DNA from 4 places in the Streptomyces sp. SLBN-8D4 genome. Region 2 is predicted to be linked to each of the others. Evidence: riboswitches for the same ligand, from Rfam matches in the RefSeq annotation. Region 2 holds a riboswitch; each other region holds the start of a gene.
What was found. A riboswitch is a leader RNA that binds a small molecule or an ion and turns the genes downstream of it on or off. The one in region 2 is predicted to bind cyclic di-AMP.

Region 1: linked by a shared signal. The riboswitch ahead of RKD20_RS06400 (M23 family metallopeptidase) and the one ahead of RKD20_RS18455 (transglycosylase SLT domain-containing protein) in region 2 are both predicted to bind cyclic di-AMP.
Region 3: linked by a shared signal. The riboswitch ahead of RKD20_RS23455 (M23 family metallopeptidase) and the one ahead of RKD20_RS18455 (transglycosylase SLT domain-containing protein) in region 2 are both predicted to bind cyclic di-AMP.
Region 4: linked by a shared signal. The riboswitch ahead of RKD20_RS17405 (NlpC/P60 family protein) and the one ahead of RKD20_RS18455 (transglycosylase SLT domain-containing protein) in region 2 are both predicted to bind cyclic di-AMP.

Annotation. Positions count from the first base shown of each region.
Region 1 is NZ_JBMGQC010000001.1:1,371,071-1,378,265, reverse strand. Features, by position in the region: gene RKD20_RS06425 (aspartate aminotransferase family protein) at 1-235, shown strand, start outside; gene RKD20_RS06420 (helix-turn-helix domain-containing protein) at 310-915, shown strand; gene RKD20_RS06415 (DUF6126 family protein) at 912-1,034, shown strand; gene RKD20_RS06410 (tyrosine-protein phosphatase) at 1,047-1,844, opposite strand; gene RKD20_RS06405 (alpha-galactosidase) at 2,052-4,127, shown strand; cyclic di-AMP (ydaO/yuaA leader) riboswitch at 4,428-4,596, shown strand; gene RKD20_RS06400 (M23 family metallopeptidase) at 4,599-5,540, shown strand; gene RKD20_RS06395 (DUF6250 domain-containing protein) at 5,784-6,503, shown strand; gene RKD20_RS06390 (SGNH/GDSL hydrolase family protein) at 6,646-7,195, shown strand, end outside.
Region 2 is NZ_JBMGQC010000001.1:4,127,098-4,134,292, reverse strand. Features, by position in the region: gene RKD20_RS18480 (ABC transporter substrate-binding protein) at 1-665, shown strand, start outside; gene RKD20_RS18475 (carbohydrate ABC transporter permease) at 662-1,657, shown strand; gene RKD20_RS18470 (carbohydrate ABC transporter permease) at 1,654-2,523, shown strand; gene RKD20_RS18465 (LacI family DNA-binding transcriptional regulator) at 2,565-3,593, shown strand; gene RKD20_RS18460 (HAD family hydrolase) at 3,745-4,557, shown strand; gene RKD20_RS18455 (transglycosylase SLT domain-containing protein) at 4,561-5,043, opposite strand; cyclic di-AMP (ydaO/yuaA leader) riboswitch at 5,047-5,221, opposite strand; gene RKD20_RS18450 (CocE/NonD family hydrolase) at 5,492-7,195, opposite strand, start outside.
Region 3 is NZ_JBMGQC010000001.1:5,176,650-5,183,844, reverse strand. Features, by position in the region: gene RKD20_RS23460 (aldo/keto reductase) at 1-634, opposite strand, end outside; partial or broken gene RKD20_RS23455 (M23 family metallopeptidase) at 780-1,806, opposite strand; cyclic di-AMP (ydaO/yuaA leader) riboswitch at 1,818-1,975, opposite strand; tRNA gene RKD20_RS23450 (tRNA-Met) at 2,287-2,360, opposite strand; gene RKD20_RS23445 (GTP cyclohydrolase II) at 2,535-3,176, opposite strand; gene RKD20_RS23440 (MarR family winged helix-turn-helix transcriptional regulator) at 3,314-3,823, opposite strand; gene RKD20_RS23435 (dihydrofolate reductase family protein) at 3,943-5,070, shown strand; gene RKD20_RS23430 (hypothetical protein) at 5,080-6,648, opposite strand; gene RKD20_RS23425 (hypothetical protein) at 6,883-7,195, shown strand, end outside.
Region 4 is NZ_JBMGQC010000001.1:3,910,697-3,917,891, forward strand. Features, by position in the region: gene RKD20_RS17395 (M23 family metallopeptidase) at 1-889, shown strand, start outside; gene pcrA (DNA helicase PcrA) at 915-3,395, opposite strand; cyclic di-AMP (ydaO/yuaA leader) riboswitch at 3,848-4,017, shown strand; gene RKD20_RS17405 (NlpC/P60 family protein) at 4,025-5,170, shown strand; gene RKD20_RS17410 (tellurite resistance/C4-dicarboxylate transporter family protein) at 5,295-6,278, shown strand; gene RKD20_RS17415 (hypothetical protein) at 6,256-6,609, opposite strand; gene RKD20_RS17420 (NlpC/P60 family protein) at 7,064-7,195, shown strand, end outside.

The DNA of each region.
Region 1 (7,195 bases), 2.8 Mb from region 2:
TCTGTTCGCGCAGATGGTCGTCGTCCCGCTGCTCCAGCGGCACCGGATCCTCACCCAGGTCTCCGGCGACCACCTGGAGGTCATCAAGCTCATCCCGCCGCTCGTCGTCGGAGAGAAGGAGGTGGACCGGTTCGTGGACGCCTTCACCGAGGTCATGGACGACGCGCACAACGGCGGCGGACTGATGTGGGACTTCGGCAAGACGCTGGTGAAGCAGGCGGTGGCCAACCGGTAACGGCCCGACCCAAAGGTTTTTGCCTCTGAGGCAAGAAATTTGCCGCAGAGGCAAAACTCCGGCTCAATGGACGTATGACCTCCCCGGAAGCCTCCACGGAGCTGCCCTCCGTGGCTCCCCAGCTTCGCGCTCTGCGCCGTCGCGCCTCCCTGACCCTGGAGGCCGCGGCCGGTGCCGCGGGGCTGTCGCCCGCCCATCTCTCGCGGCTGGAGACCGGTCAGCGCCAGCCCTCGCTGCCGATGCTGCTCGCGCTCGCCCGTATCTACGGTACGACGGTCTCGGAACTTCTCGGCGAGACGGCCGCCGACCGGGACGCCGTGATCCGCGCCACCGACATGGAACCGACCGTGGCGGGCGGCTGGACCTACGTCCAGGCGGGCGCGGCCGGCCGTGGCATGCAGGCCCTGCGCGTGCAGGTCCCGCACGGCTCCCAGGGCGACATCGTGCGGGTGCACCCCGGCGAGGAATGGCTGTACGTCCTCAAGGGGCGGCTCAGGCTGCGCCTCGGGGACGCCACGCACCGGCTCGGCCCGGGCGACAGCGCGCACTTCGACTCGCTGACCCCGCACCGCATCGCCGCCCAGGATCCCGACGGTGTCGAGCTCCTGTTCGTCCACACCCTGTTGCAGAGTCCCACGGCCACGTTGTGCCTGGGCCCCACCCCTGGAGAGACGCCATGAGTGACATGGAGGAGAAGTTCCCCCGCGCCCTGTGGGTGCGCCTCATCATCTACCTCGCGGTCGGCCACGTCTTCGCGGCCTTCATCTACTTCCTGTTCGCGGTGGGAGCCGGGCAGTAGCGGCCGTGCGGCTCAGTCGAGCAGGCGCTCCCGCAGCCGCTCGCGGATCTCGGGAGTCAGGCCGAGGCCCTCTCGCAGATACTCCTCGACCCCGCCCCACGTCTCCTCGATGGTCTCGAAGGCCGCCTCCAGATACTCGGCGCGCGCCTCGAACAGCGGGCTGAGCAGCTCCATGACCTCGGGGGAGTAGGCGTCGGCGGAGGTGCTGGTGCGGCGCACCTTGTACCGGCGGTGCTTGGCGTTCGACTCCAGGTAGTCGGCGACGATCGCCTCGCGCTCCACCCCGAGGGCGAGCAGGGTCACGGCGACGGACAGGCCCGCGCGGTCCTTGCCGGCCGCGCAGTGCATGAGGGCGGGCGCGCTGTCCTCCGCGAGGGAATGCAGCACCTGGGAGTGCTCGCCGGTGCGCTCCTTGATCATCGTGCGGTAGGAGCTGGTCATGCGCTCCGCGGCCTTGCCGTCCCCGAGGAGCTCGCGCAGCTGCTCTATGTCGCCGTCGCGGACCATCTTCCAGAACCAGGTGCCCTCGGCGGGGTCGCTCAGCGGCAGGTTCACATTGGTGACGCCCGGCAGGTCGACGTCGGGGCCCTCCAGCTTCTGGTCCGCAGCGTTGCGGAAGTCGAAGATCGTGTGCAGGCCCAGGGAGGCCAGGAAGGCCGCGTCCTCCTCGGTCGCGTGCGCGAGGTGACCGCTGCGGAACAGCATTCCGTACCGCACCCGCCGCCCGTCCGCCGTCGGCAGTCCGCCCACGTCGCGGAAGTTGCGGATTCCTGCCAGTTCGGGTTCGGTCGACGGGATCTGCTGCGTCACGGGGGCTCCTCCCAGCCGGGCTCCGCCGACGCGGCTCGTCGACGGGGCACGTCCTCGACGATACGACATGGGTTCCTGGGGCAATGAGTTGTCCACAGGGCCGGCAATGACTTGTCCACAGCCGTTGCAACCAGCGCTGTCCGCCCTTGATGATGTTGGGGCCTGAGTGCACCTGTTGGCACCTGTTCGGATCTGTGAGGAAGCACCATGCTGGAGATCGCCGAGAACGGCCGTACGTGGATTCTGTCCGGGCCGGCCAGCAGTTACGCCCTGCACCTCACCGCCGAGGACGAGCTGCTGCACCTGCACTGGGGCCCGAGGATCGCCCTGGCCGACGCCGAGGCCCTCGCCGTACGTCCGCTGCCCGAGTACTGGCCCTTCGAGTCCCCGCTCGACGGCCGCGAGGAGTACCCCGTCGAGGGCGGCCCCCGCTTCACCCGCCCCGCCCTTTCCGTGCGCACCGACGAGCGGCGCGGCACCGAATGGGGCTTCGAGGCGTACGACACCGAGGGCGACGAGCTGCGGCTGCGGTTCCGCGACGGCTGGCTGACCATCACGCTGCACTACCGGATGCGCCACGACGTCCTGGAGCGCTGGGTGACCCTGGACAACCAGGACCCGGCCCCGGTCGAGCTGCTGCGTGCCGACTCCGCCACCTGGACCCTGCCGGACCGCGAGGACGGCTGGCGGCTGTCCCAGCTGCACGGCCGCTGGGCCGCCGAGTCCCTGCTCACCCGGACCCCGCTCACCTACGGCGAGAAGGTCATCGGCAGCCGCCGCGGACACACCGGCCACCAGCACCTGCCGTGGGTGGCGCTCGACACCGACGCCACCGAGGAGCGGGGCGAGGTCTACGGCGTCGCCCTCGGCTGGTCGGGGTCCTGGCGGATCGCCGTGGCACAGCTGCCCGACGCGCGCGTGCAGATCACCGGCGGCGCCGGCTACGACGACTCGGGTCTGCTGCGGCTGGCGGCCGGGGAGTCCTTCACGACCCCTGTCTTCGCCGGCCTCTGGAGCGACGGCGGCTTCGGCGGCGCGAGCCGTGCCTGGCACGCCTACCAGCGGGCGTACGTCATCCCGGACGCGGACCAGGACCGGCCCGTGCTGTTCAACTCCTGGGAGGCCACGAACTTCGACATCTCCGAGGAGCAGCAGGGCACCCTCGCCCGGCGGGCCGCGGCGATGGGCGTCGAGCTGTTCGTGGTCGACGACGGCTGGTTCGGTGCCCGCACCAGTGACCGGGCCGGACTCGGCGACTGGGCGCCCAACCCCGACCGCTTCCCCTCCGGCCTCAAGCCGCTCGGCGACTACGTGCGCGCGCTCGGCATGCAGTTCGGCATCTGGGTCGAGCCGGAGATGATCAACCCGGACAGCGAGCTGTACCGCGCCCACCCGGACTGGGTGCAGTACCAAACGGGACGTAAGAGGACGGAGTTCCGCAATCAGCTCGTGCTGAACCTCGCGCGGGAGGACGTCCAGGAGTACCTGTGGGAGCAGCTCGACACCCTGCTCTCCTCGGCCCCGATCGACTATGTGAAGTGGGACTTCAACCGCTGCTTCACGGACGCGGGCTGGCCCGGCGAGTCCTACCCGCAGCGCCTGTGGGTCGACCATGTGCGTGGCTTCTACGCCCTGTTGGACCGGTTGCGGGCGGCTCACCCGGGCGTGGCCTTCGAGTCCTGCTCGGGGGGCGGCGGCCGGATCGACCTCGGGGTGCTCAGCCGTACCGACCAGGTGTGGACCTCGGACAACACCGACCCGCTCGACCGGCTCGCCATTCAGGACGGCTTCAGTCAGATCCATCCCGCGCGCGTGATGGCCGCCTGGGTCACCGACAGTCCCAACACCCAGCTCAACGGCCGGGTGAGCTCGCTGCGGTTCCGGTTCGTGAGCGCGATGGCCGGGGTGCTCGGAGTCGGCGGGGACCTCGCCGAGTGGACAGAGGAGGAGCTCGCCGAAGCCGGTCGCTGGGTGAAGCTCTACAAGGAGATCAGGCCGCTGGTGCAGCATGGCGACCTCTACCGGCTGCGGCCTCCGCGGGGCGGACTGAGTGCGGTGCAGTACGTCCGCGGGGACGAGACCGTCGTCCTCGCCTGGCTTCAGGCGCAGAAGTACGGCGAGCCCGTCCCCTCGCTGCGGCTGCGCGGGCTCGATCCGACAGCGTCGTACGAATGCCCTGAAACGGGCGAAGTTCACCGAGGGGTCGTACTGATGCATCACGGACTTCGGACCGGGTTGCGCGGCGACCTCGATGCGACGGTTATCCGACTGCGCCGCATCTAGGGCTTCTGTCCGAATTACTAGCTTCCTTCCAACTCCTTCCGGAATGAGGATTCCTGTGAATTCGTGACGTGAGGAGCGTCATAGCCGTGACGGTGTGTCGCCCGTCATGTTCACGTAATTCACAGGTTTATCAAGGGGGTTTGGGTGGGAGAAGCGCGGCCGATACACGCAGGGTGACTGGTAATTCTCATAGGGGATCAAGGGAAACGCATACCCGCGCAACCTCTCACTTGTCCCTTTGCGTCTTGCTCGTTTACGTTCGCCACCGATCCGGTCGGACGCCCAATCCTGCCGCCGAACGGATTCCCCACACCCACTTACCCGTGAACGGCAGGAGCGGGGGACCCACAGGCAGTACTGCCTGTTCCGGTCTCCGGAACAGGCTTGGGGTTTAGTCGCGTCTCGGCGCGGCCGGGCATCTCCAGCCCGCACCCGACAGCTCACCTCGCAGGCGCCGGAGAGGAATTCGTCATGCCCGCGAAGGGTAAGCACCGCCGCCCGAAGTCCCAGCGCTTCGCCCGCTCGATCGCCGTCGCCGGAACCGGGGGCGCCGCGCTCGCCCTCCCGCTCATGGGGGCCACCGGCGCGCACGCCGCCACCTCGCAGTCCGTGTCGGAAAAGGCCGTTCAGTCGATTCCCGTCACGCAGAAGGCCGTTGAGAAGTCCGCCGAAAAGGCGGCTGCGAAGAAAGACGCGGCAAAGACCTCGACCGTGCGCACCTATTCGGTGCGGGTCGGTGACTATCTCTCGAAGATCGCCGACGAACAGCATGTGAGCGGTGGCTGGAAGAAGCTCTACGCCGACAACCGCCAGGCGGTCGGCGACGACCCGTCGCTGATCCACCCGGGTCTGAAGCTCTCGATCGGCAAGAAGGCCAAGGCGGGCGCGACGAAGACCGGCTCCTCCTCGTCGTCCTCGGCGAGGACCGAGAAGGCCGAGCCGAAGAAGGCGTCCTCGAAGTCGACGGCCGTCACCCAGAGCGCCGACACCACCAGCAGTGCCAGCGGCTTCACCCTCCCGGTCAGCGGCGCCACCATCGGCACCGGCTACCGCGTCGCGGGCAGCATGTGGTCCAGCGGCTACCACACCGGCGTCGACTTCGTCGTCCCGACCGGTACCTCGCTCAAGGCCGTCGGCGCGGGTACGGTCGTCTCCGCGGGCTGGGGCGGCGCCTACGGCAACCAGGTCGTCATCAAGCTGGCCGACGGCTACTACGCGCAGTACGCCCACCTGTCCCAGCTCTCCGTCTCGGCCGGCCAGACCGTGTCCGAGGGCCAGCAGATCGGCCTCTCCGGCGCGACCGGCAATGTGACCGGCCCGCACCTGCACTTCGAGATCCGCACCACGCCGGACTACGGCTCCGACGTGGACCCGGTCGCCTACCTCCGCTCCAAGGGCGTCGCCGTCGGCTGACGCCCCCCTGTGCCACCGAAGGCCGGACCCCGATCCCCGGGTCCGGCCTTCGGTGTTTCCGTGGAAGCGCGATGCCGGTCGGGGGTGTTCGCGCCTTCATGATCGCTTCGTTGCGTTCTTGTGGCAGGCGCGCTCGGGGCGTCGACAGGTGGGGGAGGGGCGGGGCACAGTGAACTCCGTTGCTGCGTAAGCGCTTTCTAACGGCTTCGGAGTTCACCCCCTTCCCGGAAGGAACCGTCCGCCATGACGACCACGCGCAGAGCCTTCGGAGCCCTCGCGGCCGGCGCCGCCCTGGCAGCCCTCGCCCCCGCGGCCACCGCGAGCGCCTCGCCCCGCCACCGGCGCCTCATCGCTCACGACGACTTCCGTCACGGCCTCGGCCGCTGGGCCGTCGAACTGGAGCAGGGCGGCACGGTCACCGCGCGGCGCGGGATCCTGGAGGTCGACGTGCCGGCCGGTGCGACGATCTGGTTCAGGCAGCCGCTCGCAGGGCCGTACGTCCTGGAGTACACCGCCACACCCGTGTCCGCGGGCGGGGCCAACGACCGGGTGTCCGACCTGAACAACTTCTGGAACGCGGTCGACGTCCGGTCCCCCGACGACCTCTTCGCCGTCCCCCGGGGCGGGGCGCTCGCGGAGTACGACTACCTGAGGACGTACTACTCCGGCTACGGCGCCAACTACAACACCACGACACGGCTGCGCCGCTACGTCGGACAATCCGGTGTGCGGCCCCTGATTTACGACTACACCGAGCCGCTGCTGGCCGCGAACGAGCCGAACCGGGTACGGATCGTCTCCGACGGCTCCAGGGTGCAGTGGTGGAACAACGGGCGGCTCGTCTTCGACTACACCGACCCGGAGCCTTATACGAGCGGGCACTTCGCGTTCCGGACCACCTGGAGCCACTTCCGGATCAGTGACTTCAGGGTGTGGCGGTCGCAGTGTCAACACTCCTGGTGAAAGGGCTATTCCTGGTTTGGCCAACACTTTAGGAGTGGCTTATCTCACCGCCCGTCAAGTCCTTCCTACGGTCGCGTAGGTCACATTCCAAGGTGAATCATGAACGGCTGTGGCAGACGATTCGAAGAATGACAGCAGCTCAGTGATCGGGTCGTACGTGGCGGTGGGGGACAGCTTCACCGAGGGCGTCGGCGACCCCGGCCCTGACGGGGCGTTCGTCGGCTGGGCCGACCGGTTCGCGGTACTTCTCGCGGACCGGCGGCCCGAAGGCGACTTCAGGTACAGCAATCTCGCCGTACGCGGGAAGCTGCTCGACCAGATCGTCGAGGACCAGCTTCCGCAGGCCGTCGAACTGGCACCGGACCTGGTGTCGTTCTGCGCCGGCGGCAACGACATCATCCGGCCCGGCACCGACCCCGACGAGGTCGCCGAACGCTTCGAGCGGGCCATCGCCCGGCTCACCCAGGCGTGCGGCACGGTCATGGTGACGACCGGCTTCGACACCCGTGGTGTGCCCGTGCTCAAGCATCTGCGCGGCAAGATCGCCACGTACAACGGACATGTGCGGGCCGTCGCCGACCGGTACGGATGCCCGGTGCTCGATCTGTGGTCCCTGAAGACCATCCAGGACCGGCGGGCCTGGGACAGCGACCGGCTGCACCTCTCTCCGGAGGGGCACACGCGTGTGGCGC
Region 2 (7,195 bases):
AGTGGACCGTCGGCATCGACGACGCGGCCACCAAGCAGGTCGCCGAGTTCTGGGGCGGGCTCGTGCAGGAGGGCGTCATCGACAACCAGCCGATGTACACCCCGGCCTGGAACAACGCCCTCAACAAGGGCACCCACCTCGCGTGGGTCTCCGCCGTCTGGGCGCCCGGGGTGCTGGTCTCCTCCGCGCCCGACACCAAGGGCAAGTGGCGCATGGCCCCGCTGCCGCAGTGGAAGTCCGGCGAGAACGTCACCGGCAGCTGGGGCGGTTCCTCCACCGGCGTCTCCACCGACTCCAAGCACGCCGAGGCCGCCGCGAAGTTCGCCACCTGGCTGAACACCGACCCGGAGGCGCTGGCCGCCCTGGTCAAGGAGGTCGCGATCTACCCGGCCGCCACGAAGGGCCAGTCCGGGGACGTCCTGACCACGCCGGAGTTCTTCTCGAACCAGGCGGACTTCTACACGACGGCCGGTGAGATCGCCGCGACCACCGCCGCCGCGGCCTGGGGCCCCAACGTCAACACGGCCTACACCACCTTCCAGGACGCCTTCGGCAAGGCCAGCAAGGCGAAGAAGGAGACCCAGTTCGACTCCGCCCTCGCCACCATGCAGTCGAAGACCTTCGGCGACATGAAGAAGCAGGGCTTCGAGGTGACCGAGGCATGACCAGCGCTCCGCTCAAGGGCGCCGACCTCACCGATGTCGCGCCCTTGGCGGACGGCACCGGCACCGCCCAGTCCGTCCGCCCCAGCCGCCCCCGCCGCCGTGGCCGCAGCGCACCGTACTGGTTCCTGGTGCCCACCCTCACCCTCTTCGCCGCCTTCACCGTCGTGCCCATCGGGTACGCGATCTGGCTGAGCCTGCACAAGGTCCGGGTCAAGGGCATCGGACTCGGCAAGGGCGCCCGCGAGCAGGTGTGGAACGGCCTCGGCAACTACACCGACGTCCTCAAGGACTCCGAGTTCGGCCACAGTGTGCTGCGGGCCGTCGGATACGGCCTCATCGTCATCCCGACCATGCTCGGCCTCGCGCTGCTGTTCGCGCTGATGCTGGACACGCCCAAGGCGCGCAGCGCGCCCTTCGCCCGGTTGATGATCTTCCTGCCGTACGCGGTCCCCGGCATCATCGCCGCCCTCATGTGGGGCTTCCTGTACCTGCCGGACGTCAGCCCCTTCTACTACCTGCTGGACAGGTTCGGCCTCCCGCAGCCCGACCTGTTCGACGGCGGCAACCTCTACCTCTCCTTCGCGAACATCGCGGTCTGGGGCGGCACCGGCTTCAACATGATCGTCATCTACACCGCCCTCAGGGCGATCCCGCCGGACATCTACGAGGCGGCCCGGATCGACGGCGCGACCGACCTGGGCATCGCCCTGAAGATCAAGATCCCGATCGTGATGCCCTCCCTGGTGCTCACCTTCTTCTTCTCGGTGATCGCCACCCTCCAGGTCTTCACCGAGCCGATGGCCCTCAAGCCGCTCACCAACGGCCTGCCCAGCTCGTGGAGCCCCCTGATGGCCATCTACGACAAGGCCTTTCTCCAGTCCGACATCTACGGCGCCTCCGCCACCGCGGTCGTCCTGGCCCTGGCCACGTTCGTCCTGTCCTTCACCCTGCTGCGCATCTCCGACCGCTACACCCGGGAGGACCGGGCATGACCCCCCTCACCCTCACCGCCGACACCACCACGAAGGCGCGCCGCACCGCCTGGGTGCCCACCCTCGTGCTGATCCTCGGCGCGCTGTACTGCCTGATCCCCATCGCCTGGGTGGTCGTCGCGGCGACCAAGGACCGGTCGGAGCTCTTCTCCACCTTCACCTTCGCCCCCGGCAGCGGCTTCTTCCGGAACCTCAGCGACCTGACCGCCTACCGGGACGGCATCTTCTGGCGGTGGATGGCCAACTCGGCCTTCTACGCCGGTCTGGGCGCCCTGCTCTCCGCCGCGGTCTCCGCCGCCGGCGGCTACGCGCTCGGCCGCTACAGCTTCCGCGGCCGTGAGGCCGTCTTCAAGATGATCCTGGCCGGCGTCCTGGTGCCGTCCATCGTGCTGGCCGTACCGCAGTACCTGCTGCTGTCGAAGCTCGGCATGGCCGACTCGTACGGGGCGATGCTGCTGCCGTCGATCCTGTCGCCGTACGGCGTCTACCTGGTCCGCATCTACGCGGCCGCGTCCGTGCCCGCCGAACTCATGGAGGCCGCCCGCATGGACGGCGCGAGCGAGTGGCGGATCTTCGCGCGGATCGCCGTACCGATGATGATGCCGGGCCTGATCACGGTGTTCCTCTTCCAGTTCGTCGGCATCTGGAACAACTTCCTGCTGCCCTACGTCATGCTGGCCGACGACGAGAAGTTCCCGATCACCCTCGGCCTGTACACGCTGCTCGCCCAGGGCGCCTCGCAGCCGGCCCTGTACACCCTGGTCATCACCGGGTGTCTGCTGGCGATCGTCCCGCTGATCGGGCTCTTCCTGGTGATCCAGCGGTTCTGGTCCCTGGACCTGATGAGCGGCTCGGTCAAGGCCTGAGGCCCCGGGCTCCCCTTCACGAACGTCTCCGAACGAGGAACATGACCACCAGCGCGAACGGACGCCGCAAGCCACCGACCATCCACGACGTGGCCCGGGAGGCGGGCGTCTCGCGGGGCACCGTCTCCCGCTTCCTGAACGGCGGCCACTACGTCTCGCCCGCCGCCCGGCGGGCGGTCGAGGCCGCCGTCAGGAAGACCGGGTACGTGGTCAACCGGCATGCCCGCAGCCTCAGTACCGGCCGGTCGGACTCGGTGGCGTTCCTGCTGACCGAGCCGCAGGAGAAGTTCTTCGAGGACCCCAACTTCAACGTCCTGCTGCGGGGTTGCACCGAGCGGCTCGCCCAGCACGACATCCCGTTGCTGCTGATGCTCGCCGAGAGCGACGACGACCGGCGCCGGCTGACCCGGTACATCACCTCGGGCCACGTCGACGGGGTGCTGCTGCTCTCCAACCACAGCGGTGACCCGGTCGCGGCCGAACTGCACGACGCCGGGATCCCGTTGGTGGTCTGCGGCAAGCCGATCGGGCGGGGGACCAAGGTGAGTTACGTGGCCGCCGCCGACCGGGAGGGCGCGCAGGACATGGTCCGCCATCTCCTCGCCGGCGGCCGTCGCCGCGTCGGCATGGTCACCGGGCCGCTGGACATGCCGGGCGGTCCCGACCGGCTGGCCGGCTACCGGGACATGCTCGCCGAGGCGGGCCTGCCCTACGACCCGGGGCTCGTCGTCGAGGGCGACTTCCGGCGCAGCGGCGGCGAACGGGCGGCCCGCCGTCTGCTGGCCCAGGCCCCGGACATGGACGCGGTGTTCGTCGCCTCGGACCTCATGGCCCTGGGCGTGGTGGGCGTCCTTCAGCAGGCCGGGCGTTCGGTCCCCGATGACATCGCTGTCGGCGGCTTCGACGACTCCCCGGCGGCCACCGCCATCGCCCCCGCCCTCACCACCATGCGCCAGCCCTTCGACCGCATCAGCGCCGAGATGGTCCGCATGCTCCTCGCCCAGATCGCGGGCGAGGACACGGCCGGAGTGATCCTCCCGACGGAACTGGTGGTCCGGGACTCGGCGTAGCGCTCCGCGGGCAGCCCGATGTGCGGGTGGAGCAGCATGAGACAGCCCGGGCGCGACCTCCGGGAGCCGGAACTGCCGTCAACGCATGTGAAAGCAGCAGCCGTCCGGTTCGCGTCGAGTCGGAGGGGCCAACCATCCGTATTCTCTGATCATGGCCGCCTCTTCCGCATATTCACTGATCGCCACTGACCTGGACGGAACGCTGCTGCGGACCGACGACACCCTCTCCGACCGGTCGTTGGCCGCGCTCGCACGGGTGGCCGCGGGTGGGGCCCGGCATCTCGTCGTGACGGGCCGGCCGGCGCCCAGAGTGCGGCCGCTGCTCGACGACCTCGGCAGTACGGGGCTCGCGGTGTGCGGACAGGGCGCGCAGGTGTACGACGCCGGCGCGGACCGTCTGCTCTGGTCGGTGACCCTGGACCGGGAGCTGGCCGAGACCGCGCTGGGCAAGATCGAGGCCGAGGTCGGGCAGGTGTACGCGGCCGTGGACCAGGACGGAGTCGACGGACTCACACTCATCGAACCGGGCTATCTGATGCCCCATCCGACCCTGCCCGCCGTACGGGTCGGCCGACGCGACGACCTGTGGTGCGAGCCGATCAGCAAGGTGCTGCTGCGCCACCCCTACCTGTCCGACGACGAGTTGGCGGTCACGGCGCGGTCGGTGGTGGGCTCGCTGGCGACGGTCACCATGTCGGGCCCCGGGACCGTCGAACTCCAGCCATGCGGCATCACCAAGGCGACCGGCCTCGCGCTGGCCGCCGAACACCTGGGACTCGGGCCCGAGGTGACGATCGCCTTCGGGGACATGCCCAACGACATCCCGATGTTCGACTGGGCGGCCCGCGGTGTGGCGATGGCCAACGCCCACCCCGAACTCAAGGCCGTGGCCGACGAGGTGACCCTGTCGAACGAGGACGACGGCATCGCCGTCGTCCTCGAAAAACTGTTCAGCCAGGCGTAGTTCCTAGTACGCGCCAAACACGTTGTCGATGGACCCGTACCGCTGCGCCGCGTAGTTGCAGGCCGCGGTGATGTTCGCGACCGGGTCGTACGGGTCCCACGAGGTGTTGGCCACGTGGTACGCGTTGAAGGTCGGGTCGATCACCTGGAGCAGGCCCTTGGAGGGCGTGCCGGCGGCCGCGTTGGAGTCCCAGAGGTTGATGGCGTAGGGGTTGCCGGAGGACTCACGGATGACGTTGCGGTAGATGCCGTCGTAGGAGCCGGGGATGCCGTGCTCCGCCATGACGGCGAGGGAGGCCCGGATCCAGCCGTCGAGGGTGTTGGAGTAGCCGAGTGTGGTCGCGGTCTGCACGGTCGGGGTGGCCGCGGACGCGCTGGTCGCGCCGACGAGCGGGAGCGCGAGGACGGCGACACCGGTACCGGCGACGGCGAGCCTGCGGACGAGACGGCTGGTACGGGGACGGCGGTGCTGAGCGGCAGCGGGCATGGCGAAGTTCCTCTCCGTCGCCTGCGAGGTGAGCTGTCGGGTTCGGGCGGGAGCTGCCCGGCCACGCTTGCGAAAAGCGCGACTTCACCCCAAGCCGTACCGGTATGTCCGAAGACATCCGGCCCGGCGGCTTACCTGGTTCCCCCGCTCCTGCCGTGGTTCTCGGTGGGTGTAGCGGGCGGTGGCAGGATTCGGCGGCCGCCCGACAGGCCGGGAACGTATGCGAGAGCACATGTCCGGAACAAGTGGCGAATTCACATGCGATGCCTATTGACCTTGGTAAGAGGCATTTGGGGCACTTGATCCTTTGCGTTCGCCAAGCCTCAACTCGCGCACGGTAAAAGGCGGATCGATAGATTCCGGATGTCCGCCGATCCGTCCGCCCGAGTGGGTCAAGTCACAGCCGAGCACAAGAAGGGTAAAACGGTCAGGAATGCCCAACTCGTGTTCAACCGGCCGTGCGTGGGATCCGCTTCTCCCATGTCCGGTGGAAGACCACCTCGTCGCCGGCGGTGCACACGACCTCGTCCGAGGTGTGGAAGTCCGTCCCGTCGCAGGTGATCTCCGAGCGGGTGCGGACGGTGGTGTCCCAGGCGAGCTCGGGGCGGTGCAGCCGGATCGTCCAGTCCGAGCGGGTGCGGGCGGACAGAGGGTCCTGCTCGTCGATCGTGTACGTCTCCAGCGCGTCCTCGGTGATCTCCAGCCCGTCGGGGTACACGCGCGTGCCGCCGTACCGGGGGTCGACCTCCAGACGCCACTCACCCTTGGCCACGTCACGGACGACCAGGCGCTCGGGGCGGGGTTCGTCCAGGGTGGCGGGGCTCCATCCGTCAGCGGCTGCACCGCGGGTGACCCCGAGCGGCGCCGACTGCTCCGGTTCCTCGAAGGCGATGTCCGAGGCCGATTCCCGCGCGCGTACCGGCAGTTCGAGGAAGCTGCCCGCCGGCTCCAGGGTGAATCCGGCCTGCGAACCGGGCTGCGGCCAGATCCACGGCCAGTACGCGGAGGAGACGGCGAGCCGGATGCGGTGACCGGGCGGGAAGGCATGCCCGATGCCGTTCAGCTCGAAGGCCACCTCCTGTGTGGCCCCTGGCTCCCAGGGCACTACCCGGTCCCGTCCATGGCGGGCCGAGAGGTTCAGCACCCCTCGCGTGACGAGCGTCGACGACCCGTCCGGGGCGACATCGCAGAGCCGCGCGGCGATCTGCCCGCGCGACACCTCCGAGGTCACCCTGAGCCGCACCCGCGGCCGCCCGAGGACCCACGTCTCCTCGCCCGTCGCGAACTCGAAACAGGCCGAACGGGCGTCCTCCTCCCGCTGGTCCGGCGGCAGGTCGGCGTCGTTGCCGAGAGGGCGGAAACGGCCGGCGTCCACGCCCGTGTGCTGCGGGGAACGGACCAGGACGGGGGCGCCCTGAAGGCCGTACGCCACCGTCGTCACGTGGGGGGAGGGCCAGGCCGGCTCGCCGACCCAGCGGCCGGGCAGGGTGTCGAGGACGGTGGCCGGGGGGTGGGAGTCGCTGACGTAGGCCCTCAGGAGGGGTTCCCGCATGACGCCGGTGTCGATGCCCTTGAGGTGCTGGTCCCACCAGCGAAGGGTCTCCTGGAGGAAGCCGATCGCCGGGCCGGGCGCCCGGCCGCGGTCCGGGTACTGGTGGGACCAGGGGCCGACGATCCCCCGTACCCGGTCGGCCGGCAGGTGCTCGACGAGCCGCAGGACCGTGTCGCGGTACGGGTCGTGCCAGCCGCCGACCGCGAGGACGGCCGCGCCGATCGCGTCGTGGTCGTCGGCCTCGGCCTCGGCCTCGCGGACGCTGCCGTGGCGCCAGTAGTCGTCGCGGGTCTGGTGGTCGAGCCAGGTGTGGACGAACGGTTCGACCGCGTCGAGGCGTGCGCGCCACATCTCCCGCCAGGCGTCGCCGACATGGAGGGGATCCGGCGGCCGGGAGACGAAGGCCAGCATCGTCGCCGCCCACGCGTGCATGTCGACCGCGAGGACGGAACCTCCCCTGTAGTGCACGTCGTTGTCGTAGCGGTCGTCGGTGCAGCAGACGGTGACGACCGCCTTGAGCGGCTCGGGTGCCAGGGCCGCGATCCGGAGGGAGTCGAAGCCGCCCCAGGAGATGCCGAACATGCCGACCCGGCCGTCGCA
Region 3 (7,195 bases), 1.0 Mb from region 2:
CGTAGTACGGGACCGCGGCGAGACCCGCGCGGGCGGCCACCGACTCCAGCTCGCCTTCGTAGGTGTCGCGGGAGACCAGGTTGTAGTGGGGCTGGAGGGCGACATAGCGCGCCAGGCCCTCGCGGTCGGAGAAGGCGAGGGACTCCGAGAGCCGCGCGGCGGAGATGTTGGAGGCGCCGATCGCCCGCACCTTGCCCGCCTTCACCAGCTCGTCCAGCGCGCCGATGATCTCCTCGACCGGCACCTCGGGCTTGTCGAAGTGGGTGTAGTAGAGGTCGATGCGGTCGGTGCGCAGGCGCTGCAGCGAGGCGTCGGCGGCCGCCTTGATGTTGGTGGCGGTCAGGCCGGGGAAGTCGGGGTGCTGGCTGACCTTCGTGGCGATGACGACGTCGTCGCGGTTGCCGCGGGCCGCCATCCAGTTGCCGATGACCGTCTCGGACTCGCCGCCGGAGTTGCCGTCGGCCCACGACGAGTACGAGTCGGCCGTGTCGACGAAGTTGCCGCCGGCCGCGGTGTACGCGTCGAGGACGCCGAAGGATGTGGCCTCGTCGGCGGTCCAGCCGAAGACGTTGCCGCCGAGGGAGAGCGGGAAGACCTTGAGGTCGGAGGAGCCGAGCTTGCGAAGAGACGTCATGTCGTACGTCAACGCCCGTGCCGGACGCCGGTCTTCCGCTGTGGCCGCAAAGTCCTCGCAAACAGGCGGAATGATCCACTCCGGAACTCCGGCGGCCCTGGCGTCGGGGGGACGTCGCCAGGGCTGCCGGAGTGCGGAGGAAACCTCAGGGAGTGAGACCCTTGCCGCGCAGCCACGCCATCGGGTCGATCCCGGTCGCCGCGCCGCCCGGGTGGACCTCCAGGTGCAGGTGCGCGCCGGTCACGTTGCCGGTGGCGCCCACGCGGCCGATGACGTCACCGGTGCCGACCTTCTGGCCGACGCTGACACTGATCGAGGACTGGTGGCAGAACCACAGCTCGGTGCCGTCGTCGAGGGTGAGGATCGTGCGGTAGCCGTAGGAACCGGCCCAGCCGGCCTCGGTGATGGTGCCGCTGTGGATCGCCTTGATGAGCGTGCCCGTGGGGGCGGCGAAGTCGAGGCCCGTGTGATAGCCGGAGGACCACAGCGAACCGGCCTGACCGAAGGTCCCCGTGATGGTGTACGACGAGGTCGGCAGCGTGTACTGCTTGGCGAGCTCGGCCAGGCGCGCGGCCTCGGCCACCTTCGCGGCCGCCTCCTCCGCCTTCTTCTTCGCGGCGGTGGCCTTCTCCTGGGCCTCCTTCTCCGCCTTGGCGGCGGCCTCGTCGGCCTCCTTCTCGGCGGCGGCCCGCGACGGCCTGGGCGGCCTTGGTGTCGAGCTGGCCCTGCTGCACCTCGGCCTGGGCCAGGATGCGCGAGCGCAGCGCCTCACCGGCGTCCGAGGTGCCCTGGGCGGTGTCGGCGGTGGTGGCGCCGACGCTGCTGAAGGCGCTCGTGTCGTCCGCGGCGGAGCCGGAGTCGTCCGAGATGAGCGAGCTCACGGAGCCCAGGTCGGGCATGGAGATGGAGACCGGGGGCTTGCCGGTGTTGGCGCTGGCCATACCGCCCGCGCTGACGGCGGCTATGACACCGACGCCCAGAACCGTGGAGCTACGGGCGAATCCTCCGCCACGCTGCTTGGCGACGCGATGCCGGCCTCGTACGGGGGCGAGGGAGTCCGCGGTCGGGTTCCACTCGCCGAGCAGGGCCTCGTCGTCGGCGCGGTAACCGCCGTACACGAGGGTGTCGCTGGGTACGTACGGCGCCTCGGGGGCAGGCGGGTTGGACGCCACGTGGGCGCGCTCCTTTCCTTCCTTCTCGCCTACCGGGTTAGCTGACGGGTTCGGAGCAGGAAGGTCTCCTACGCGCGTATACCCGCCGTGCTGCCACGGCGGACTACGAGCGATTCACCCCAAGTTGGTGGTTCCCCGGTTCCCTTGCGGAATTCGGCGCGTGAGCACGGAGCCGTCTCTTGTGACGGCTGGGACGACCGCGCTGCGTTATCGAACGTTAATAGACCCGGGGGTCCGATTCCAAGCTGTTCCGCTTGATCATTAACGAAATCCCGGAGGACTTACGGCCCATGAACGGTGAAAAACGGGCGAGTTGACCCCGCCCCAGGCGACACACCGGCATTGACGGTACGTCAGTTGTTATGCGGAGGGCGGCCACCCGCTCACCCCGCGTCACGACGGCCGCCGAGACGTCGCCGACCGTGGGAAAACACTCAGGGCCGGATTCCAGTGAACTGGAATCCGGCCCTGAGCCTTGAGTAGCGGGGACAGGATTTGAACCTGCGACCTCTGGGTTATGAGCCCAGCGAGCTACCGAGCTGCTCCACCCCGCGTCGTTGTGTGACCAGCATACGTCATCCGCGAGGTGGTTCGCGCCAGGGGTGTCCCGGAGGCCCGGTTTCCCGCGTGGCGGCCACGAGGGAGTTTCGGTACGGCCCCGTCGTCCGGCGTGAGCCGCAGGAGCCCGGTGACGACCTCGACCCCCGCCGCCACCGAAAGCGCCGAGCTCAGCCGACGCCGAGTTCGGTCAACTCGCCCAGCGGCAGCGTGTGCTGGGTCTGGAGGACCTTCGCGCGCAGGTAGCGGACGTTGTGGGCGGTGGTGAAGACACCGGTGGGGACCCGGTCGCCGACGTCGATGCCGAGGTCGCGCAACTGGCCCGCCTTGTCGGGGTTGTTGGAGAGCAGGTCGAGCTCGGCGATCCCGAGGGCCTGGAGCATCTGCGCGGCCGCCGTGTAGTCGCGGGCGTCCTCGGGCAGGCCCAGCGCGGTGTTCGCGGCGTAGGTGTCGAGGCCCTGGTCCTGGAGGGCGTACGCGTCGAGCTTGTTGTAGAGGCCGATGCCGCGGCCCTCCTGGCGGAGGTAGAGCAGGACTCCGCCGCGCCCGGCTATGCGCTCGACCGCCTCGCGCAGCTGCGGGCCGCAGTCGCAGCGCGCGGAGCCGAAGACGTCACCGGTGAGGCACTCGGAGTGCAGCCGCACCAGCGGGACGGTGCCGGGCGCGGGGTCGCCGAGGACGACGGCGAGGTGCTCCTGCCCGTCGATCAGGCCGTGGAAAGTGACGAGCTCGGCGTCTACGCGGTAGCCGTCCCCGAAGCGCAACGGGACGCGGACGCGGGAGCGCTGGGTGGCTGCGGGCAGGTCGGACATGCGGGTACTCCGCTCCGTGGACACACCTGCTTCAGATTTGAAGCAGTTCTACTGATCGAGACCCTACCCCATGCTTTAAATTTGAAGCAACGGCTTTATGGCGCTCGTCACACGTGGACTTCCCAGGAACACGGCGCTCAGGAACAGGGCGGGGCCGACCGCCGGCGCCACGGGAGCCCCTCGAAGGGCCCGTCCTCCCCCTGGAGCCCCGCGGCGACGCCGGTGAAGATGTCCTCCAGCTGCCCCACCTGCTCCGGGGTGAGCCGGTCGAAGAGCGCGGCGCGGACCGTCTCCACGTGCCCGGGCGCCGTCCGCTCCAGTACCGCCATACCCTCGCCCGTGAGGACCGCGATGCTGCCGCGCTTGTCCGACTCGCAGCTCTCGCGCCGCACCAGCCCGTCCTTCTCCAGCCGGGCTACGGCGTACGTCAGCCGGGGCCGGGTGATCTTCAGCCCCTCGGCGAGCTCGGTCATCCGCAGCCGCCGTTCCGGGGTCTCGGAGAGGTTGGCGAGGATGGAGTAGTACAGGTGTGGCATGCCGGCCTCCTGCTGGAGCTGCCGGTCGATGGTGTCCTCCAGGAGGAGCGAGGCGGCGATGTACGCACGCCAGGCTCGCTGCTCGTCGGGGCTGAGCCAGCGGGTCGTCATGCTCCCAGTGTAGGTTTGCTTCAAACTTGAACCAAGCCCGCCGCACTCCTGAAGCTCGCTGCACCTGAAGCCCGCCGCCCCTGAAGCTCCCGCACCCGTTTCCGAGAGGGACCGTCCCGATGCCCCACCCCTACGTCCTCCTCTCCGCCGCGGTCTCCCTCGACGGCTACCTCGACGACACCGGCCCCGACCGCCTCCTCCTGTCCGGCCCGGCCGACTTCGACCGCGTGGACGAGGTCCGCGCCTCGGTGGACGCGATCCTCGTCGGCGCGGGCACGATCCGCGCCGACAACCCCCGCCTGCTGGTGAACTCCGAGGCGCGCCGCGCGGCCCGGGTCGCCGCCGGGAAGCCGCCGTACCCTCTGAAGGTCACGGTCAGCGGCTCGGGCGAGCTGGACCCGGACGCGAACTTCTGGCACACCGGCGGCGACAAGCTGGTCTTCACGACGGACCAGGGCGCGCAGCGGGCCCGCGCGCTGGGCCTGGCGGCCGACGTGGTCCCCCTCGGCCCCGAACTCGACTGGCGCCGCCTGCTGGAGCACCTGCACGAGGAGCGTGGAGTGGACCGGCTGATGGTGGAGGGCGGCGGGCGGATCCACACCCAGCTCCTCCAGCAGGGCCTCGCGGACGAGGTGCAGCTCGTCCTGGCCCCCCTCTTCGTCGGCAGCCCCGAGGCCCCGCGCCTCTTCGGGTCGGGCACGTACCAGTCCGGCCGGCTGCGCCTGGTGGAGACCCGCCGTATCGAGGACGTCGTCCTGATGCGCTACGAGCCCACGGCCCCCGGCACCGGCCTGGTTCCCGCCGCCGCGGACCACCACTGGCTCGCGCTGGCCTGCGAGTTGGCGATCCGCTGCCCGCCTTCACGGACGGCGTTCAGCGTGGGCGCGGTGGTGGTGGCGGCCGACGGCACGGAGCTGGCGCGCGGCCACTCCAGGGAGGGCGACGACCCGGTCGTCCACGCGGAGGAGGCGGCGCTCGCGAAGATCGATCCGGCCGACCCCCGCCTGGCCTCGGCCACCGTCTACACCAGCCTGGAACCCTGCACCCACCGCGCCTCCCGCCCGGCCCCCTGCGCCCGCCTGATCCTGGACGCGGGAGTGCGCCGGGTGGTGACGGCGTGGCGGGAGCCGGACACCTTCGTGGCAGCAGCGGACGGGACCGGGCTGCTCACGGCGAAGGGCGTGGACGTGGTGGTGCTGAGCGAGTACGAGGACCGAGCGAAGGCACCCAATCGCCATCTGACGTGACGAGGGACCTCAGCCGACGGCGTACGCCCGGTAGACCGTCTCCACCGAGCGGTCGCCGGCCGCGTCGGTCACCTCGGAGCGCAGGGCGACCGCGCCGGAGGCCGGATTGTGCACGGCCGCCTGCCAGGTCGAGCCGGAGTGCTTGACGGCCGCGGCCTTCCAGGTCCTGCCGCCGTCGGCGGACGACCAGACGCGGACGGACTTGGCGATCACCGTCGTGAACCTCGCGTCCCCCTGTGAGCCCCGCCCGGCGCTGACGTCGACCGTGGTGGTGCTGTTCGCGCCGGCCTGGTTGTGGCTGTCGAGTCCGACGGGCAGGAACCGGGTCATGAAGACGGGCGCGACCATCGACTCGGCCGGATCGGCCTTGAAGTGCCAGTCGAGGGTGACGCGCGACGACAGCATCCCGGCCGGGAAGGTGATGCCGGGACGGTAGCGATGGGCGTCGACGGTCAGGTCGTACCAGCCGGCCGAGCGGATCCCGGCGGAGAACACCGCGTCGCCGGTACCCCAGTTGGTCAGGGTCTGCTTCTTGACGGTGGCGCTTCCCTTCGTGAGAACCACCGTCTCCTTGGTCGGATCGGCGCCGTAGAGGCCGACGTCGGGGTCGCCGATCAGGGCGTCCGGGCTGAAGCCGACAGACCTCTGCGAGATCACCGGGAGATAGTGCATCGGGCTCCACACGGCCCGGCCGAAGGACTGGGTGAAGCTCTGTCCCGCCTTCAGCGTCCTGACCGCCGGGAATCCCCCGCCGACGTCGTCCCCGTTGCCCGCGATGAGGGCATCGCTCGGCTGCCAGGTCCCGGGCGTCACGTGAACGGTGGAGCTGTACGGGGCGCTGTCGTCGCGGACATCAGCCCTCAGGGTGCTCGTGCAGTCGTCGGTCTTCGGCGCCGCCTTGAGCGCGGTGTCGTTCTCCCGGGCCATCTGCGTGCCGCTCCGCACGGAGAAGCGCATCGTCGCCAGCCCCGCCCGCTGGTACGACCCGCCGGGCGCGGCGGGGACACCCGTGGCGTTCTTCACCGCGACATAGCTGTCGTTGCCCGTCCACTGCGCCAGGTACCCGAACTGCAGCAGCTTGGAGGAGTTCGGAATGGCGTAGAGGGCCCCCTGGTAGTTCCAGCCGCTCGCGCTGTAAGGGGAGGGCATGTCGCCGACCGCGCCGGCGCATATCTGCGCGCTGATCCTCGGCGGGCCGGTCACATCGGCCGGCGTGTCCAGCGACACCTTGACGGCCTTGCCCTTGCGCGCGTCGAGCGTCACCGACCTGTTGCCCGAGACCTTGAGGTCCAGCGCTCCGAAGGTGTCCGTGCCCAGATCCTCCGAGCCGTGCTCCCAGATGTCGGTCATCGCGATGTAGCGCCCCGCGGGCAGGCTGAGCCGCTTGCCGGACCGCACGCTGTACGTGTGCCCGGACGGCATCGCGACGACGGTGACCGTCGTCGCGACCTTGGCGCCGTGCCGCCCCAGCGTGGTGACGGTCAGGGACCCCGAGGCCGCCTGCGCGGAACCGCCGGCAGCGGCCAGCGACACCAGCGCGGCCACCCCGGCGAAAGCGAGCGATCTGTGTCGCACCATCTTCAACTCCCCCTACGGACCCACCCCGAAGGCGGCCCAGCCTAGGCAGGACACGGCCATGGAAGATCAAAGCGAGGAGCCGCGTCTGATCAAGCTGTGACAAAGAAGCGGGCACTCCAGGTCGTGGCCGAAACCTCAACTCATCACACCTGAAACACAGTTGTCGCACATCCCCCGCATTGGCAGACTCGCCTCGCCCACCGGGTCCGTCTCATCTCACCAGGGGGAACATCCATGAATCTCGGTCTGCCCAGACGCGTCCTGACCCGCGCCACCGCCACCCTCGCGCTGGCACTGGCCATGGCCACCGGCACCACCGGCCTGCTCTCCGGCACCGAAGCGCACGCCCTGCCGGTCACCGAGGGCTCCTTCAGCTTCAGCGGTGACGAGGGCGACTGGATCAGCGGCGGCCAGTCCTACTCCTACTCGACGTCGTCCCAGGACCGCCTGAACGTCTCCGCGAACACCGGCAACGGGGTGGTCACCCTCTCCGTCGACGGGGCGAACGGCGACTGGTGGACCCTGGACCTCGCGGCACCGTCCGGCC
Region 4 (7,195 bases), 220 kb from region 2:
GCACGACGACGAGCCGAGCGCCACCACGGATGCCACCGCCACCGGCGAGATGCCCGCGGTGCACGACGCCGACGCCCCGCTCCTGGACGACCAGGAAGAGACCGCTCCGACCACGGCCCCCGCCCCGGGCTCCCGTGTCGCCGCGCGCAACGCCAACCGCTCCCGCCGCCGTATGCCCGCCAAGCGCTCCGCGCTGCTGACGATCGCCGTGCCCTCGGCGTGCGTCATGGGTGTCGCCGGGATCGCCGCCGCCTCGGTCGGCACGCTGACCGGCGACGACCAGGACACCGCGACAACCCTCGCGGACACCGCCGTCCAGCCGGCCGTCGCCAACAACAAGCTGGACACCCAGCTCGAGAGCCTTGCGGCCGGTGCCGACGACTTCGCCGACCGGGCCAGCCGTACGCAGGAACGCATCGACCTCAAGGCCCAGCAGGTGGCCGAGAAGAGGAAGGCGGCGGAGGAGGCGGCCCGCAAGGAGCGGCTGCGCCCGAAGTTCGCGCTTCCGGTCGCACAGCGGGGACTCAGCGCCTACTTCGGCCAGGCCGGCGTCAACTGGATGTCCGTCCACACCGGCATCGACTTCCCGGTGTCGTACGGCACGACGGTGATGGCCGTGACCGACGGCACCGTGCGGACGCAGTGGAACAGCGCGTACGGCAACATGATGGTCGTGACGGCGAAGGACGGCACGGAGACGTGGTACTGCCACCTCTCCAGCTACCGCGTCGCCTCCGGTACCACGGTCAAGGCCGGCACCCCGATCGCCTACTCCGGCAACTCCGGCAACTCGACCGGCCCCCACCTGCACCTTGAGGTGCACCCGGCGGGCGGTTCGGCCATAGACCCGCTGCCGTGGCTGCGCAGCCACGGGCTGGACCCGACGTAACCCCTCGGGCCCAGCCCCCTCGGAGCTACAGCTTCTCCACCGGCGCGTACCGCAGCAGCAGCCGCTTCGGCTTCGCTTCCCCGAAGTCGATCGTCGCCTCGGCGTTCGCGCCGGTGCCCTTCACCCCGACCACCGTGCCCAGACCGAACTGGTCGTGGGTGACCCGGTCGCCGACGGCCAGGGACACCACCGGCTTATCCGCGCTCCTGCGCGTCGCGAAGCCGGACGCGCCCGACGCCGAGGAGCGGGACCGCGACGAGGACAGCGACGCGGCGACCCCCGAGACCGGCCCCGCCGGAGCACCGACCGCCCCCGTGCGCTTCCAGTCGACGTGCTGCGCCGGGATCTCCTCCAGGAAGCGGGAGGGCGGGTTGTACGACGGCTGCCCCCACGCGCTGCGCAGGGAGGACCGGGTCAGATACAGCCGCTCACGCGCGCGCGTGATGCCGACGTACGCCAGCCGCCGCTCCTCCTCCAGCTCCTTGGCCTGGCCGAGGGCGCGCATGTGCGGGAAGACGCCGTCCTCCATGCCGGTGAGGAAGACGACCGGGAACTCCAGGCCCTTGGCGGTGTGCAGGGTCATCAGGGTGATGACCCCGGAGCCGTCCTCGTCCTCGTCGGGGATCTGGTCGGAGTCGGCCACGAGCGCGACCCGCTCCAGGAAGTCGGAGAGCGAGCCGGACGCCTCGTCCTCGCCGGACTCCTGCTCGAACTCCAGGGCCACGGCGGCGAGTTCCTGGAGGTTCTCGATGCGGGTCTCGTCCTGCGGGTCGGTGGAGGCCTGCAACTCGGCGAGATAGCCGGTGCGTTCGAGGACGGCTTCCACGACGGTCGCCGGGCCCGCGCCGGACTCGACGATCGTGCGGAGCTCCTCCATCAGGACGTTGAACCGCTTCACGGCGTTGGTGGAGCGCGCGGCCATGCCGTACGCCTCGTCGACGCGCTTGAGTGCCTGCGGGAAGCTGATCTTCTCGCGCTGGGACAGGGCGTCGATCATCGCCTCGGCGCGGTCGCCGATGCCCCGCTTGGGGACGTTCAGGATGCGCCGCAGGGGCACGGAGTCCTCGGGGTTGGCGAGGACGCGCAGGTAGGCCAGGACGTCCCGGACCTCCTTGCGCTCGTAGAAGCGGACGCCGCCGACGACCTTGTAGGGCAGGCCGACGCGGATGAAGACCTCTTCGAAGACACGGGACTGTGCGTTGGTGCGGTAGAAGACGGCGACATCGCCGGCCTTCGCGTCGCCCGCGTCCGTGAGGCGGTCTATCTCGTCGGCGACGAACTGCGCCTCGTCGTGCTCGGTGTCGGCGACATAGCCGATGATGCGCGCGCCCGCGCCCGCGTTGGTCCACAGGTTCTTGGGGCGCCGGGACTCGTTGCGCTCGATGACGGCGTTGGCGGCGGTGAGGATCGTCTGGGTGGAGCGGTAGTTCTGCTCCAGGAGGATCGTCGTCGCGTCCGGGTAGTCCTCCTCGAACTGGAGGATGTTGCGGATGGTCGCGCCGCGGAAGGCGTAGATCGACTGGTCGGCGTCACCGACGACACAGAGCTCGGCGGGCGGCAGGTCGTGCTCGCTCGGCGGTACGTCCACGGGGTGCTCGGAGGTCCCGACCAGCTCCCTGACCAGGGCGTACTGCGCGTGGTTGGTGTCCTGGTACTCGTCGACGAGGACATGCCTGAAGCGGCGGCGGTAGTGCTCGGAGACATCGGGGAACGCCCGGAGCAGGTTGACCGTCGTCATGATCAGGTCGTCGAAGTCGAGGGCGTTCGCCTCGCGCAGGCGCGACTGGTACATGGCGTAGGCCTGGGCGAGGGTCTTCTCGAAGCCGTCCGTGGCCTGGGCGGCGAAGTCCTCCTCGTCGATCAGCTCGTTCTTCAGGTTGCTGATCTTGGCGCTGAAGGACTTCGGCGGGTACCGCTTGGGGTCGAGGTCCAGGTCGCGGCAGACCAGCGCCATGAGGCGCTTGGAGTCGGCGGCGTCGTAGATCGAGAAGGAGGAGGTGAACCCGAGCCTCTTCGACTCCCTGCGCAGGATCCGCACGCACGCGCTGTGGAAGGTCATCACCCACATCGCGTTCGCGCGCGGGCCGACGAGCTGCTCGACGCGCTCCTTCATCTCGCCCGCGGCCTTGTTGGTGAAGGTGATCGCGAGGATCTGGCCCGGGTGGACATTGCGCTCGCCGAGGAGGTGGGCGATGCGGTGGGTGAGCACCCGGGTCTTGCCGGAGCCGGCACCGGCCACGATGAGCAGCGGGGTGCCGGAGTGCACGACGGCCGCGCGCTGGTTCTCGTTCAGCCCCTCCAGGAGGGCGGCCGGGTCCACCACCGGGCGCGGGGCGCCGTCGCGGTAGTAGGCGTCCCGGTCCGGGGGCACGTCGAACTTCCCGCCGAACAGGTCGTCCGGAACCTGCTCCGGTACGTGCTCGTCCTCGGGCGGCGGCGGTTCTTCCCCGTGGGCCCGAGGGGCCTGGAGGTCCGCCAGGAAGCTGTCGTCAAAGAGGCTGCTCATCGCTCTCCGAGTCTAGGGTGCCCCACTGACACACCGCCGCCGCCCTGAGAACATCCACCGGTATCAGCGGCCGATGATCTTCCGGACCTGCCCTCCGGCGCCCCCGGCCGCTGTCCGCGACCGACCGGGCCGAGACGCGGGTCCGGCCGCCGCAGGGCCGACGGCGACGCCCGCCGGGAACGGCACCCGCAGGTTGGTGCGCTCGCCCCGCGAGACCTTGGTCACCACGGCACGGCCGCCCCGCTCCGCCTTACCCGTTACCCGTCACCCCCGAAGGAAACAGACCCAAATCATCACAGAACACCCCAGGTTGGTCATGCGAGGCGGCCCCTGGGGACGAAGGTCACGAAAATGTATCGGGCATATCGAACATCAACCTTCACACGGGCCACACCGGTTGGCTACCGTTCCGGACAGGCCGTACGACCCCCTCCGGCGAACCTCGCCGGGCCGCACGGCCTCCGCCGAGTCCGCAGCGCCGCCGCGCGCCCGGAGCCGGGGACCCACCGAACCCGGGGTGAATCGGCCGACTCCCACGCAGGGAAGGGCCGTAGGGCAAACCTTCCGAAGCACCTCGCCCGAACCCGACAGCTAACCCGGTAGGCGGAGCACGGGAAGGAGTCGCCTCCTTGGCGTCGCACCGCAAGTCGCGTCCCGTCGGTACGCGCGTAGCAGGCATACGGACCCCGGCCCTCGCGACGGCCGCCCTCACCTCCGTGGCCTTGCTGTCCCAGTCGGCGAACGCCGCGCCGGCCGATGACAAGCCGAGTCTCGAAGAGGTCGAGAAGAAGGTCGACGACCTCTACCGCCAGGCCGAGTCGGCGACCGACAACTACAACGCCGCCAAGGAGAAGACCACCACGCAGCGCAAGCAGGTGGACACGCTCCTGGAGGACGTCGCCCGGCGCACCCAGAAGCTCAACGAGGCACGGGAGGAACTCGGTTCCTTCGCCGCCGCCCAGTACCGCACCGGCGCCGCCGCGCCCGGCACGGCCACCTTCCTGCTCGCCGACACCCCGCAGGACTACTTCGACCAGACCCAGCTGATGGGCCGCTTGACGAGCCGCCAGAAGGGCGCCGTCGACGACTACGTCTCCGAGCAGTCCACGACGATGAAGAAGCGCCAGGAGGCCTCCCAGAGCCTTCAGACGCTCACCGAGACGCAGAGCGACCTGAAGACCGCCAAGGCGACCGTCCAGAAGAAGCTCGCCGACGCGCGCGAGCTGCTGTCGGAGCTGACCGCCCAGGAGAAGGCGCGTCTCGCGGCGATCGAGCAGCGCAAGCAGCAGGAGGCGGCCCGCAAGGCGGCGGAGCTGGCGCGGCAGCAGGCGGCAGCGGAGAAGGCCGCACAAGGAGCCGCGCAGGAGGCCACCGCCCCGCAGGAGAGCACATCGACGGCGCCCGACTCCTCGTACGCCACCAAGGCCGCCAAGGCCCTCGCCTTCGCCCGCGCGCAGGTCGGCAAGCCGTACGTCTGGGGTGCCACCGGCCCCGACTCCTACGACTGCTCAGGGCTCACCCAGGCCGCCTGGAAGGCCGCCGGCGTCGACCTCCCCCGTGTCACCTACGACCAGGTCAACGCCGGCACCACGGTCTCCCTGGCCGACGCGCAGCCCGGTGACCTGGTCTTCTTCTACGACGACATCAGCCACGTGGGTCTCTACATCGGCAACGGCATGATGATCCACGCCCCCAAGCCGGGCGCGTACGTCCGTGAGGAGTCGATCTACTACGACGGCGAGTCGGGGATCCACAGCGTGGTCCGCCCGGCCTGAGGGCTCGGGCTCCGAGGACCAGGGCTCTTCGGCCGGTCGCTCGGGGCCCGCACTCGCGTGCATTTCCCCGCCCGCGCGTGCGCGCCCCGCTCGCACGGCGCGGGGAGCTTCCTAGCATCGACCCATGCCCGCTCCCTCCCCCCACTCCCCCCTGCGCGCCTGGTGGACGCGGCGCCCGCCCGCGGCCGGGGCCGCGGTGATGGCGACCGGCATCCTGTCGGTCGGGCTCCATCTGGCCGGCCACGAGACGCTGTCGCGGATCGCCCTGGTGATCGGCTGCGCGGCCTGGCTGGGGCTGGCCGCCGAGTTCGCCGCAGGACTGCTGAGGGAGCGCGCGCGCTGGGCCGCGGACGCCGGGACACCGGGCGGCCTGACGGCCGTGGCGGCGACCACCGTGCTCGGCATCCGATTCTCCGCGCTGGGCCGGCAGACCCTCGCCGAGGCGCTGCTGGCGCTGTCCGCGCTGCTGTGGCCGGTGCTGACGGTGCTCGTCGTGCGGCACTGGAAGCGGAAGATGCGCGGCGGGGTGTTCCTGTGCTGTGTGGCCACCCAGGGCCTCGCGGTCCTGTGCGCCACGCTCGCCGCGGCCGATTCGGCGGCATGGCTCGCGCACACGGCGCTCACGTTGTTCTGGCTCGGCCTGGTCCTCTACGCCGTCGCGCTCTACCGCTTCGATCTGCGCCAGGTGCTGGAGGGACCGGGCGACCAGTGGATCGCGGGCGGCGCGCTCGCGATCTCGGCGCTCGCCGGCTCGGGACTCCTCGCCGCCGACAGCCCGCGCCTGTACCTGTGGAACGACGACGACCGCGGCGTCCTGCGCGCGGTGACCGTGGCCCTGCTGGTGCTCTCCCTGGCCTGGTACGCCGTCCTGCTGGCGGCCGAGTGCGTACGGCCGCGGCCGCGCTACGACGTGCGCCGCTGGGCCACCGTGTTCCCCATGGGGATGACGGCGGTCGCGACCCTCTCGGTCTCCGCCGTCATGGACGTGCCGTGGCTCCGGACGCCGGGTGAGGTGCTGCTGTGGATCTCGGTGGCGGCCTGGCCGGCCGTCGCCGCGGGGGCGGTCGGCTCCGCCCTCGCCGCCGTCAGGTCCACAGCACCGCGATGAAGACGTTGGCCGTGGTCAGCGCGCCGACCAGGCCGAACAGGCGCTTGTCCACCGTCTCGTCGTCCCGCTTCACGTAGACGAGGCCGAGGATCACGATCAGCAGGGCCAGCTTCACGCCGATCTTGATGTTGTTGACGTGCTGGTCGTCGGCCTGGTTGAGGCCGACCAGGATCATCCCGGTGACCAGCATGGTCGCGGCGCCGTGCAGCATCGCGGGGACGAAGCGGGCGGTGCCCCGGCCCATCGCCTTCATCTGGGTGAGGAAGCCGCCGAGCAGCGAGGCGATGCCGATGATGTGCAGGCCGACGAAGAGATGGATGAGTACGTCCATGAGGCCGGAGCCTATTCCGGGGCCCTGGGGACGCTCGCACCGGCCCCTGGAGCAGATCTTGCATATATGCGCCCCATAGCACTCCCCGCCCGTCACGGGTCCCGGAATCCCGAGTTCGGTCAGCGCCCCTCGCGAAGTCGACGGCGGCACCCCGGCAGCACGGTCACCTTCGATCACCCGGCGGTCCCCTGACGGCAGTTCCGCACAACCCGTCACCTCCCGGACACGGTCAGGTTTAGCGTCCTCCACCAGGTGACCGGCTCCCCACCGCCGCCCGGGCCAGGGGCGGCAGTCGGCCACCACCGCCGAGAAGGTCCGGCGGCGGCCCGCTCCCCCTGTGCAGGCCGTCGCCGGACGCGCACACCGCCCCGGGCGGTCGTACGGCCGCTCCCCCCTGGCGTTCGTACGTCCCGAGTCCGGGGCGGACGAACGTACGAAAGGACGTGCAGTCCACGTGGCAGCGCACCGCAAGCCCCGCAGGCGCTCGGCCGGCGGCCATACGGTCCGTACCGCAGCGACGATCGCCCTCGCGGGGGCCGCGACCGCGACGGGCTTCGACGGGATCGGACACGCCGAGCCGCAGCTC